DNA from 3 places in the Serratia sp. EC4 genome. Region 1 is predicted to be linked to each of the others. Evidence: predicted binding sites of a transcription regulator. Region 1 holds the regulator's gene; each other region holds the start of a gene.
What was found. Region 1 encodes LexA, which represses DNA repair genes until DNA is damaged. Its sites were predicted from a motif close to TNCTGTATGTACATACAGNA; they were not measured.
Positions count from the first base shown of each region.

Region 2: ACP39K_RS12970 (DNA translocase FtsK 4TM domain-containing protein) is a predicted target of LexA. The motif match lies at 1,678-1,697, and genes of this name have one in related genera.
Region 3: sulA (SOS-induced cell division inhibitor SulA) is a predicted target of LexA. The motif match lies at 1,988-2,007, and genes of this name have one in related genera.

Region 1 covers NZ_JBNIDE010000008.1:151,343-155,567, reverse strand. Annotated here, with positions in the region: gene plsB (glycerol-3-phosphate 1-O-acyltransferase PlsB) at 1-1,394, opposite strand, end outside; gene ACP39K_RS19880 (diacylglycerol kinase) at 1,543-1,911, shown strand; gene lexA (transcriptional repressor LexA) at 2,014-2,622, shown strand; gene dinF (MATE family efflux transporter DinF) at 2,726-4,063, shown strand.
Region 2 covers NZ_JBNIDE010000003.1:560,799-565,023, forward strand. Annotated here, with positions in the region: gene ACP39K_RS12970 (DNA translocase FtsK 4TM domain-containing protein) at 1-1,612, opposite strand, end outside; gene lrp (leucine-responsive transcriptional regulator Lrp) at 1,733-2,227, opposite strand; gene trxB (thioredoxin-disulfide reductase) at 2,882-3,853, shown strand; gene cydD (heme ABC transporter permease/ATP-binding protein CydD) at 4,091-4,225, shown strand, end outside.
Region 3 covers NZ_JBNIDE010000003.1:481,036-485,260, forward strand. Annotated here, with positions in the region: gene yccS (YccS family putative transporter) at 1-1,137, shown strand, start outside; gene ACP39K_RS12665 (TfoX/Sxy family DNA transformation protein) at 1,142-1,798, opposite strand; gene sulA (SOS-induced cell division inhibitor SulA) at 2,028-2,534, shown strand; gene ompA (porin OmpA) at 2,891-3,970, shown strand; gene matP (macrodomain Ter protein MatP) at 4,073-4,225, opposite strand, start outside.

The sequences.
Region 1 (4,225 bases):
TAACCCTGACCCAGGTTGCGCAGCTTGCGCAGGCCGCGCAGCATCTGCGGCAGGCTCTCTTTTTCCTTGGTGGCGCCGCGCAGCTCTTTGGCGTAGGTACCCACTTCCATCACGTGCTCGTAACCGATGTAAATCGGCACCAGCGTGATCGGACGGGTGCCGCCGCGCAGCATCGCCTGAATGGTCATCGACAGGGTGCCGGTCTTCGGCTCCAGCAGGCGCCCGGTGCGGGAACGGCCGCCTTCCACGAAGTATTCCACCGAGTAACCGCGGGTGAACAGCTCGCCGAGGTATTCGCGGAACACCGTCGAGTACAGCTTGTTGCCCTTGAAGGTGCGGCGGATGAAGAACGCGCCCAGGCGACGGAAGATCGGGCCGGCCGGCCAGAAGTTGAGGTTGATGCCCGCGGCGATGTGCGGCGGCACCAGGCCCTGGTGATACAGCACGTAGGACAGCAGCAGATAGTCCATGTGGCTGCGGTGGCAGGGCACGTAGACGATCTCGTGGCCGTCCTGCGCCAGCTGGCGCACGCGCTCGGCGTTGGTGACGTTGATGCCCTGATACAACCGGTTCCAGGTCCAGCTCAGCACGCGATCGGACAGACGCACGGTTTCGTAGGAGAAGTCGGCGGCGATCTCTTCCATCAACGCGATGGCGTTCTGCTGGGCCTTCTCGTGCGAGATCTTCTTGCTGCGCGCTTCGTCCTCGACCGCTTTTTCGATCGCTTTGGACGCCAACAGCTTGTTGAACAGATCCTGACGGGCCGGCAGGCTTGGGCCCACCGCGGCCAGGCGCTGGCGCGAGAAGTGCATGCGCGCCACGCGCGCCAGTTTCTGCGCGATGGTTTTATCCGTGCCGTGTTCGGTAGCCATGCGGCGCAGCGACACGGTGTTGGAGAAACGCACGAAGCTGTCGCGGCCGAGCCACAGCACGGCGAAGAACTTCTGCACGCCGTTCAACAGACGCAGGTGCGGCGTGCCGTGGCCTTCGCGGCCCGGCGAACGGCCAAACATCACCGAAACCGGCAGCATCTGAATGTCGAGATCCGGGTTGCTGCGATGCAGATCCAGATAGTCGTGGAACAGCTTTACCGACTCTTCTTTCGGGGTGTAGTAGCGGAACACGCGCGGGCCGTCGTGAATGAACACGTAGCTCGGCAGCACGGTGCCGTCGATCTCCAGCGAGTTGAGCGGATCAGGCAGATCCTGCGCCAGGCACTGGGTGCGCAGCGTCAGCAAATCCGCCTTGGAATTGTAAGGTAAAACATACAAAATCGGCCGTGAGGGATCCAACCCTAGCTCGGTAACCGGATCTGAAGGGATGACCTTACTTCTTACCAACAATTTAAGTGGTAAATTCAATATTTTATAATAAATTTTACGCCAACCTGACATAACAACGTGAAGCCTCTTGTTAGCAATGCGCCGCAAGCATACCAGAAACCGGGTAGCAGATCTGTGGTGTTCGAAAACCGAGAGCCGTCAGCGCGGACTGTTCTAGACTCTTTTTATTATGACCGACCTCTGAGAAAGGCACGAAAACATGGCAAACCAAGCAACCGGACTGACCCGCATCATCAAGGCCGCCGGCTATTCCTATAAAGGGCTATCCGCCGCCTGGCAGCACGAAGCGGCTTTCCGCCAGGAACTGGTGGTCACCCTTCTGGCTATCATACTGGCTGTCTGGCTGGATGTGGGTGCGATAGCGCGCATTTTATTGATCGGATCGGTAGCGCTGGTGATGATCGTCGAGATCCTGAACAGCGCGATCGAGGCGGTGGTGGATCGCATCGGCAGCGAACATCACGAGCTGTCCGGGCGGGCCAAGGACATGGGATCGGCGGCGGTGTCGCTGGCGATCGCACTGGCGCTGTTCGTTTGGGGCACGGTCCTATGGCAGCATTTCGGCTGACGAAAAGCGCCTACTGACTGATTTTTATTTATTCTTCGGTTCCCAATCCGCGCTTACCTGTATATACTCACAGCAAGACTGTATAAACAAACAGGGGGCGGAATGAAAGCACTAACTACCAGACAGCAAGAGGTCTACGATCTGATTCGCGAGCACATTTCGCAAACGGGCATGCCGCCAACGCGTGCCGAGATCGCGATGCGTCTGGGGTTCCGTTCGCCTAACGCCGCCGAAGAACACCTGAAGGCGCTGGCACGCAAAGGCGTGATCGAAATCGTCTCCGGTGCCTCACGCGGTATCCGTCTGCTGATGGAAGAAGAAGAAGGGCTGCCGCTGATCGGCCGCGTCGCCGCCGGCGAGCCGCTGCTGGCGCAGCAGCACATCGAAGGGCACTACCAGGTGGATCCTTCCCTGTTTAAACCGAGCGCCGATTTCCTGCTGCGGGTGAACGGCATGTCAATGCGCGACATCGGCATTCTGGACGGCGATCTGCTGGCGGTGCACAAAACGCAAGACGTGCGCAACGGCCAGGTCGTGGTGGCGCGGATCGAAGACGAAGTGACGGTCAAGCGCTTGAAAAAGCACGGCAACGTGGTTGAACTGCTGCCGGAGAACAACGAATTCCAACCGATAGTGGTCGATCTGCGTCAGCAGAATTTCACTATCGAAGGGCTGGCGGTCGGCGTGATCCGCAACGGCGACTGGATTTAATCGCCGGCCCATCACCGCCGCTCCCTGTATCAATCGCCCCTGTTTTGGGGCGTTTTTGTTTCTGACTTCGCCCTTTGTCACTCAGTCACAGGAACATCCCATCATGCGCCTGATTTCCGCCTTCACCAGCGACACCGATAAAGCCCTGTGGCGCCTCGCCCTGCCGATGATCTTCTCCAATATTACCGTGCCGCTGCTCGGGCTGGTGGACACCGCGGTGATCGGCCACCTCGACAGCCCGATCTACCTGGGGGGCGTGGCGATCGGCGCGGTGGCGACCAGCTTCCTCTTCATGCTGCTGTTATTCCTGCGCATGAGCACCACCGGCCTCGCGGCGCAAGCGCTGGGGGCACAGAACCCGCAAGCGCTGGCGCGCGCCTTTATGCAACCGCTGCTGCTGGCGCTGTTGGGCGGCGCGGCGATCGTCCTGCTGCGTTATCCGCTGATCGAACTGGCGCTGCGGATCGTCGGTGGCGATGGCGAGGTGCTGGAACAGGCGCGGCGTTTTCTTGAGATCCGCTGGTTAAGCGCCCCGGCGGCGCTGGCCAATCTGGTGCTGCTGGGCTGGCTGCTCGGCGTGCAGTACGTGCGGGCGCCGGTGATCCTGCTGATCGTCGGCAACCTGCTGAACATCGTGCTGGATATCTGGCTGGTGATGGGCCTGGGCTGGAACGTGCGGGGGGCGGCGGCGGCAACCGCCATCGCCGAATACGCTACGCTGCTGCTCGGCCTGTGGTTGGCGTGGCGGGTGATGCGCCTGCGCGGTATTACCCTGCAGATGCTGCGCCAGGCCTGGCGTGGCGATCTGCGTCGCCTGCTGGCGCTCAACCGCGACATCATGCTGCGTTCACTGTTGCTGCAACTGTGCTTTGCGTCGTTGACCATTTTCGGCGCTCGCCTGGGAAGCGAGGTGGTGGCGGTCAATGCGGTATTGATGAATCTGCTGACGTTCACCGCCTATGCGCTCGACGGTTTTGCTTATGCGGTGGAGGCTCATTCGGGCCACGCCTACGGCGCCCGGGACGACAGCCAACTGCGCAAGGTGTGGCACGCGGCCTGCAGGCAGGCAGGGCTGGTCGCGTTGGCCTTCGGCCTGGCGTATGCCGTTACCGGCCAGCAGATCGTGGCGGCATTGACCTCTTTGCCGGAACTGCGTGCGTTGGCCGCACATTATTTGCCCTGGCAGGTCATTCTGCCGCTGGTCGGGGTATGGTGCTATTTGCTGGACGGCATGTTTATCGGCGCCACGCGCGGCGCCGAGATGCGTAACAGCATGGCGGTGGCCGCTGCGGGATACGGTCTGGCGCTGTTCAGCGTGCCGCTGTTAGGCAACCACGGGCTCTGGCTGGCGCTGGCGGTGTTTCTGGCGCTGCGCGGCCTGGCGTTGGGCTGGATTTGGCACCGTCATCAGGTGCGCGGCAGTTGGTTTGCTGCACGCTAGGTCGAACGCTTTGTTGGGTTATTTATTAATTTATCTTATGTTTTGTTCATGTTTGCTTACATGTTTTTAGTCCAGATCCGTTCGCGTTAGCTCGTTGTTTGTTGGCGTTTTTTGTTTTTATTTTGTTTTTTAATGGTTTTTTATTCTGCAAATTGGCTTTTT
Region 2 (4,225 bases), on a different contig from region 1:
GCTGAGCCTGTTCATCATCCTGCTCCGGCGCGTAGCTTTCGCCATAGCGCTGGCTTTGCTGCTCGGCAAACGCCTGACGCAGCGCGGCTTCCTGTAGCGCCTCTTCATCCTGCGGGTTCACCGCCGCCGGCTGCTGAGGCTCCGCCTCTGTCTGGCGCTGTTCCTGTTCGGCCGCACGCTGCGAAGGCAGCTTGATGCCGTAGGAAGCCAGTTCGCGACGGGTCGGGATGCGCACCGGATTCGGCCGCGGCAGTTCAGGGCCGATGCCCTGCTTAACCTGCGGATTGCCGTCACTGGTCGCCGTGAAGGCCGGCATAAAGGTCGCCGCTGCGACGCCCGCAGCAGCAGCGGCTGCCGCCGTATCCGGCTGCGGTTTGGCGCCGGTGGCGCTGAAACCGTTCGAACTGCCGATGTCGACGCTGTCACGCTGTGCGGCGGTAAAATCAAAGGGAGAACGCGCCGGCGGTTGCGGCGCGGCCGGCTCTTGCCAGTTGCCGAGGCGCGGCTCATCGTCATCCTGATAAGGATCGACAGGACGCGTCGCCTTAGGCGCAGGCGTTTCTTCCGGGATCTCGAAGGAATACAGCGGCGGCGTAGCGTCTTGCGCCGGGGCGCTCACCGGGTGCTGATTGACAGAGGCCGGCGCGGCCGGCGCCACCGTTACCGACGGAGCCTGTGTGGCGATCGGCGCTGCAACGGGCTCGTGGATCTCTGCCTTCACCGCCGGTGCAGGCGAAGCCGCCGGCGCGATGGGTGCGGCTTCCGCTTCAAGCTCGCCATCGTCGGCGCGCAGGCCGCTGAGCAACGGATCGGCGGCATCTTCTTCTGCCGCTTTGGCGCTTTCGGTGACCGAAGGCGCGGAGAACAGCACGTCGTCATCGGCGGCCGCGGCTCCGGCGGCGGTCGCGGCAACCGCTGCGGCGGCACCCTTCCCTGCCTGCTCAGGCTCGTCGTCAACGTAACGCTCGTCATCCTCAAAATAGCGCTCTTCGCGACGTGAGCGATTGGTCATCACCGTCGCGACGCCCAGCACCGCCCCGCCGATCTTCTCGGCGATCACCAGCCAGGACCAGCCGGTAAACAGCGTCAACCCCGCCGCCCATACGCACAACAGCGCCAGCGTAGCGCCGATGCCGTTGAACCACGGCAACATGGCGTTGCTCAGCAGGCTGCCGATCACGCCGCCGGAAGCGAAGTAATAGAGATCGTCGACGTTCAGCGCCGCCAGCCCGCAGGAGGTGAGCACTAACGCCAGGGTGCCGATCAGGCGCAGGGAAAGCGCGAAATAGTCGATGTAGTCTCTGTTGCTGCGTTGGCGATAAGCCGCCCAGCACAAGACCAGCATGATCGGCGGTATCGCGTAGGCGAGCACCCCGAAGGTGAAGAACAGCGTATCGGCCAACCAGGCCCCGACACCGCCGCCCAGATTGTGAATCGGCTCATGCCACGCGGTCTGCGACCAGCTTGGGTCAGACGGATTGAAACTGACCAGCGCAGCCATGAGGTAAACGGCAAAAATCGCTACCACGATAAGCACAGCTTCCAGCAAACGCCGGCCACTGCTGAGTCTTTTCAGGGTAACTTCTTTATCTTCTGTATATTCCTGGCTCAAGAAAGGCTCTCCAGGTTCCTGTTAGCTGACATAGCAACAGCGCCGAGAAACTGCCCCGGCGCCGAAACTGTATGAATAAACAGGAGTGTAACCAATTTAATCAGGTTTTGCACCTGCACCTTACCGTGTTTTGATAACCAGACGGTTACTCTGTTTCACTTCTTCCATCACTACGTAGGTACGGGTGTCGTTAACCCCCGGCAAACGCAGCAAGGTTTCGCCCAGCAATTTGCGGTAAGCCGACATATCCGGTACGCGGGTTTTCAACAGGTAGTCGAAATCGCCGGAAACCAGATGACACTCCTGAATCTCTTCAAGCTTCTGCACTGCCGAGTTGAATTGCTCAAACACATCCGGCGCGCCGCGGTTCAGCGTGATCTCCACGAAAACCAGCAGGGACGCATCCAGATAATGCGGGTTAAGCAATGCGGTATAGCCATGAATGAAACCCTGGCGCTCAAGACGGCGCACGCGTTCCAAACATGGTGTCGGGGATAACCCCACGCGCTTCGAAAGCTCGACGTTCGAAATACGCCCATCCTTCTGCAGCTCATTCAGGATGTTGCGGTCGATACGGTCAAGATCTTTACCCGGGCGTTTCTTGTTGTCTGCCATTATTATTGTCTCTCTTATTTTCTTCCGTGCACTTGCCACACCCTAGCCAACGTCAATGTGTAAGGGTTCGTTCCAAGCGAAGACCCGATGCCTGTCATATGCTTCTTCACTACCATCATTCCACGCCGCGCAGCCTGTCTGTCCAACCCCGCGCGACGCAGGTAACGACGTTTAGGTCGAGAAAAAATCAGCAAACGCTTGCGCGCTCTGCTCCGCACACCCATCGCGCATTGCCGCCTCGCGGCGCAAATACGTACGATTTGCTGGTGTTACGGGGATAATTTCTTCTTCCTATGATGTTTTCGCAAATGCGCAGCGGATTGTCAAAGTAAAAGAAGCAAAATCAGAACAACGTACCGTCACGAAAAGTCTGCATCCCATTTTTGGTTATGAATCGCTGGCAGATAAACCCCGGCGGGGAGCGGCTGAAGCCGCAGAATGCGCCGTTTTTGCGCGGTTGGCGATTCGGCGGCCGAATGCAGCTTTGATAAGGTAAATTTCTGCGTTCGGCGTACGATTTGCCGACAGCGGGTGCATTAATAGGCGACAACTATCATACAAATCGTTAACAACGTCGCCCGGCGCTTTTTTTACTGCGCCATTTTCCCTACAATCGGCTTCATTGTCCGCCATTGTGGAATAAAGAGGTTATTCATGGGCACGGCTAAACATAGCAAATTACTGATTCTGGGCTCCGGCCCGGCCGGTTACACCGCCGCCGTCTACGCGGCGCGCGCCAACCTGAATCCGGTGCTGATCACCGGTCTGGAACAAGGCGGCCAGCTGACCACCACCACCGAAGTGGAAAACTGGCCGGGCGACGCCGACGGCCTGACCGGTCCGGCGCTGATGGAGCGCATGCGCGAGCACGCGGAGAAGTTCCAAACTGAAATCGTCTTCGATCATATCAACAGCGTCGATCTGCAGCAGCGTCCGTTCCGCCTGTTCGGCGACAGCGGCGAATACAGCTGCGATGCGCTGATCATCGCGACCGGCGCCTCCGCCCGCTACCTTGGCCTGCCTTCCGAAGACGCCTTCAAGGGCAAAGGCGTTTCCGCCTGCGCGACCTGCGACGGTTTCTTCTACCGCAACCAGAAAGTCGCGGTGGTCGGCGGCGGCAACACCGCCGTTGAAGAAGCGCTGTACCTGTCCAACATCGCCGCCGAGGTTCACCTGATCCACCGTCGCGACAGCTTCCGCTCAGAAAAGATACTGATCGACCGGCTGATGGAAAAAGTGAAAAGCGGCAACATCGTGTTGCACACCGACCATACGCTGGACGAAGTGCTGGGCGATGAAATGGGCGTGACCGGCGTGCGCATCCGCAGCACCAAAGCGGAAAACGAAACCCGTGAACTGGAACTGGCCGGCGTGTTCATCGCTATCGGCCACAGCCCGAACACCGGCATCTTCGGCGGCCAGCTGGAGCTGGAAAACGGCTACATCAAGGTACAGTCCGGCATTCACGGCAATGCGACCCAGACCACTATCCCCGGCGTCTTCGCCGCAGGCGACGTGATGGATCACGTCTACCGCCAGGCGATCACTTCCGCCGGCACCGGCTGTATGGCGGCGCTGGACGCAGAACGTTACCTGGACGGCATCGCCGGCGCAGAAGTCTGCTAAGACGTTTTCATCATCGGCAAAAAGCGGCTCTTGAGCCGCTTTTTTTGTTTCCCCCCTCCGCCCCCTTCTCGCGTCTGTTATAGCCACATTTGCCCGCTTTATTATTTTCAGTCTGCCGGGTGACGAGGTAACATGGGACCTCGCTTGTTTGTCGCCGATTGCGCCAAACACTATTATTTAACAGTACGTTAACCCAGCCCGTAACAAACGGGCGCCGGCGACGCAGACGCATATCTGATGAAAAAAACCAGACAGCAACAGTTAACCCGTTGGCTTAAAACCCAGAGTTCGTTGGCGCAGCGTTGGCTGCGCCTTTCCATGCTGTTGGGGCTGTTCAGCGGCCTGCTGATCGTGGCGCAGGCGTGGCTGCTG
Region 3 (4,225 bases), on a different contig from region 1:
GCGCACCTGCTGAAAAACCTGCATGCGATCGATGCGCAGCTGGCCAATATCGAGTCAGAGCAGACGCTGGCCAGCGGGCAGGCGGAAGAGAACAGCCTGGCCGACGATCGCTTAACCGGCTGGAGCGACATCCGACTGCGCATCAGCCGCCATTTGACGCCGCAGTCGGCCCTGTTCCGCCATGCCATCCGCATGTCGGCAGTGCTGTGCGTGGGTTACGCCTTCATCCAGCTCACCGGCATGCAGCACGGTTACTGGATCCTGTTGACCAGCCTGTTTGTCTGCCAACCGAACTACAACGCGACCCGCCGGCGCCTGGCGCTGCGCATCATCGGCACCCTGGCCGGTATCCTGATCGGCCTGCCAATCCTCTATTTTGTGCCTTCATTGGAAGGACAACTGGTGTTGATCGTCATCACCGGTGTCTTGTTCTTCGCTTTTCGCACCGTACAGTATGCCCATGCAACGATGTTCATCACGCTGCTTGTGTTGCTGTGCTTTAACCTGTTGGGTGAAGGTTTCGAAGTAGCAGCCCCGCGCGTTTACGATACCTTATTGGGTTGCGCCATCGCCTGGGCGGCGGTCAGCTTTATCTGGCCGGACTGGAAGTTCCGCCAACTGCCGGCGGTGGTGGATAAAACGCTGAATGCCAACTGTCGCTATCTGGACGCCATTCTGGTGCAATATCATCAGGGTAAGGATAACGGGCTCGCTTACCGCATCGCGCGGCGAGATGCCCACAACAGCGATGCCGAACTGGCTTCGGTCATCTCCAACATGTCCGCCGATCCCAAGGCCGACAAGGCGTTGCAGGAAGCCGCCTTCCGTCTGCTCTGCCTGAACCATACTCTCCTGAGTTATATCTCGGCGTTGGGGGCGCACCGCGAGCGGTTGAATACCCCTGCCACACTCGATCTGCTCAATGATGCCGTGTGTTACGTGGACGGCGCCTTGCATCAGGAAGAACGGAACAGCCAGCGCATTGCGCAAGCGCTGGAACAGCTGGCGGAGCGTATTCGCAAAGCCGTTCCAGAACCTGAAAGCAAAGAACAGTTGGTCTTGCAGCAGGTGGGGCTAATGCTCGAGCTGCTGCCGGAACTCACCGCACTCCATACCCAAATCAATAAGGCAACCTAATTATTCAGGGCCCGCTTGATGGGCCCTGAACTACTGGCTCATGGCCATGGCGACGCATAGCCATCGTATGATCGAACCAGCGCACCAGTTCGTTGCGCAATTCGGTAGGCAACGCCGCCTGATGATAACCGGCTATCGCGCCGCCCAGCGACAGCAGCACGCGCAGACCCAGATTGGTCTGCTGTTGCAGCAGGCGAAGATAGCTACGTTTAGCGCCATGCAGCCGCAGGTCATAGGCATTGCGAATACCCGCTCGCCATAGCAAGCGCTCCATGTTGACATCTATATTCGGCAACGCCTTCAATCTGCCGTGATCGCCGGCCTTGAGCCGCTGTTCTCGGCGCGCTTCCCTGATAGCCTGCCAGGCCAGCCCTACCAGCTCGTTGCGTTCCCGCCACAGCGACTCGTCAACCCAGTAATAGCGCAAGGTGATGGGCACACCGCGCTTGGAATAGACCATATTGACCATGCCCCGGGCGCGAAAGGCCGGTTCCATGCTCGCCGTAGCCCGCAAGTACAATTCACCTTCCGCTACCACCGCAAACATTACCCCTTCAGCCAGCAGCCCATAGCCGCCAAACTGTGATCGTGTGGTGATGGCGCCCAGCGCCGCAAAGCAATTTTTAGCCTGCGCGATTCTTCTCGTCGACATCCTTTTCATAGCGTTCCTCCTTTTTAGGTTCTGGCCGTATTATTTCTCTCATCAATGAAAAAAGTAACGTGAACAACTAATTAGAAAAATACGCACTATCCGCCCGCCTGCCAATCACAAAAATCGTCGGTACAAAAAATGATCGCAATTATGCGAGCCGCTACGAAAATTTGGGTTGATCTTATCCTAAATCAGGGATACTGTATAAACATACAGTAACACGACGGGCGGGAACTTTATGCGTACTCAATCACTCTACCAACCTCATTTCGGCCATGGCTCTTATACAACGCGCAATGTTGCGAAGAACACGGATATCGGCAAAGAGAATGGCTTGATCAGTGAACTTGTTTACAACGAGCGCCAGCCCGCAGTGGCTCAATTACTGTTGCCCCTGCTGCTGCAATTGGGCAAGCAGTCTCGCTGGCTTCTGTGGCTGACGCCGCAGCAAAAATTAAGCAAGCAATGGCTGCAGCAATCCGGCCTGCCTGTCGATAAAATGGTGCAATTGAGCCAAATCAGCCCGGTGAATACGGTTGAGGCGATGGAAAAAGCGCTGCAAACGGGAAATTACAGCGTGGTTCTCGGCTGGTTGCCCGAGCTAACGGAGGAGGATCGTCTAAAATTAAGACGTGCGGCAGAATTGGGTAATGCCTATGGGTTTATCATGCGCCCTCAACGTGACATTAGCCCGACTCACGGACACTGTTCCACCCTAAAAATTCACTCTTCTTTGTATCATTAAGTAAATTTAGGATTTTTCCCATCATTTTCGCACCCCCTAAGCGGAACCTTTGCGGGGGAAGGCAAAAAGCTAGTCCGGCTGCGGTTTGGCAGGCAAAAACGCGCGATGAATCGCCGTTTTTTTAGGCTGAGAATGTTAGCAAATATGTACGATTCCGCGTTTTTTTTTAGAGCCTTATCACATCACACTTGTAACTTTCGCGCCACGTTGTAGACTTTACATCGCCAAGGTTGCTCTATAACGTCAGAAAAACTGGCGAGTAACAAACGAGGGCTTAAACCTTGGCGAAGGAATTTAACCAAGGGCTTAAACAGCTTTAAAGCTCATTGCCTATTTGGATGATAACGAGGCGCAAAATGAAAAAGACAGCTATCGCATTAGCAGTGGCACTGGCAGGTTTCGCTACCGTAGCGCAAGCCGCTCCAAAAGATAACACCTGGTACACCGGTGCTAAACTGGGCTGGTCCCAGTACCATGACGTTGGCTTCTACGGCAACGGTTACCAGAACGGTATCGGCAACGGCCCAACCCATAAAGATCAGCTGGGTGCCGGCGCGTTCCTGGGCTACCAGGCAAACCAATACCTGGGCTTCGAGCTGGGCTATGACTGGCTCGGCCGCATGCCTTACAAAGGCAGCGTGAACAACGGTGCTTTCAAAGCGCAGGGCGTTCAACTGGCCGCTAAACTGAGCTACCCAATTGCTGACGATCTGGACATCTACACTCGTCTGGGTGGTATGGTATGGCGTGCAGACTCCAAAGCTAACTACGGCCGTACTGGTCAGCGTCTGAGCGACCACGACACCGGCGTTTCTCCGCTGGCTGCTGTTGGTGTTGAATACGCACTGACCAAAAACTGGGCTACCCGTCTGGATTACCAGTTCGTAAGCAACATCGGTGACGCAGGTACCGTTGGCGCACGTCCAGACAACACCATGCTGAGCCTGGGCGTTTCTTACCGCTTCGGTCAGGATGACGTAGTTGCTCCAGCACCAGCTCCGGCTCCAGCTCCAGTTGTTGAAACCAAGCGTTTCACTCTGAAGTCTGACGTGCTGTTCAACTTCAACAAATCTACTCTGAAAGCAGAAGGCCAGCAGGCTCTGGATCAGCTGTACACCCAGCTGAGCTCCATGGATCCTAAAGACGGCTCCGTAGTTGTTCTGGGTTACACCGACGCCGTTGGTTCTGACCAGTACAACCAGAAACTGTCTGAACAACGCGCACAGAGCGTTGTTGACTACCTGGTCTCCAAAGGCATCCCGTCAGACAAAATCTCTGCACGTGGTATGGGTGAAGCAGATGCAGTTACAGGCAACACCTGTGGCTACAAATCTGGCCGCGCTACCAAAGCTCAGATCGCTTGCCTGGCACCAGATCGTCGCGTAGAGATCGAAGTTAAAGGTATCAAAGACGTTGTAACTCAGCCTCAGGGCTAAGTTTACTCGCCTAATAAAAAACCCCGCCAATGCGGGGTTTTTTTTCGTCCTCTTGTTGCCAGAACATTCAATGCCTGGCGCCATAGAGGCGTTCTCACGCGCTTACTTGGGATCTTTGCCCAGAATCGCCTTCAAGTCTTCTTTCAACGACGACATCTGGTTCGCATACTTTTCTTTGCGTTCAGCGTCTTCGATAAGCTGCACGACGGTTTCCGACAGCGTAACGCCACGGCGGCGCGCCAGGGCAGCCAATCG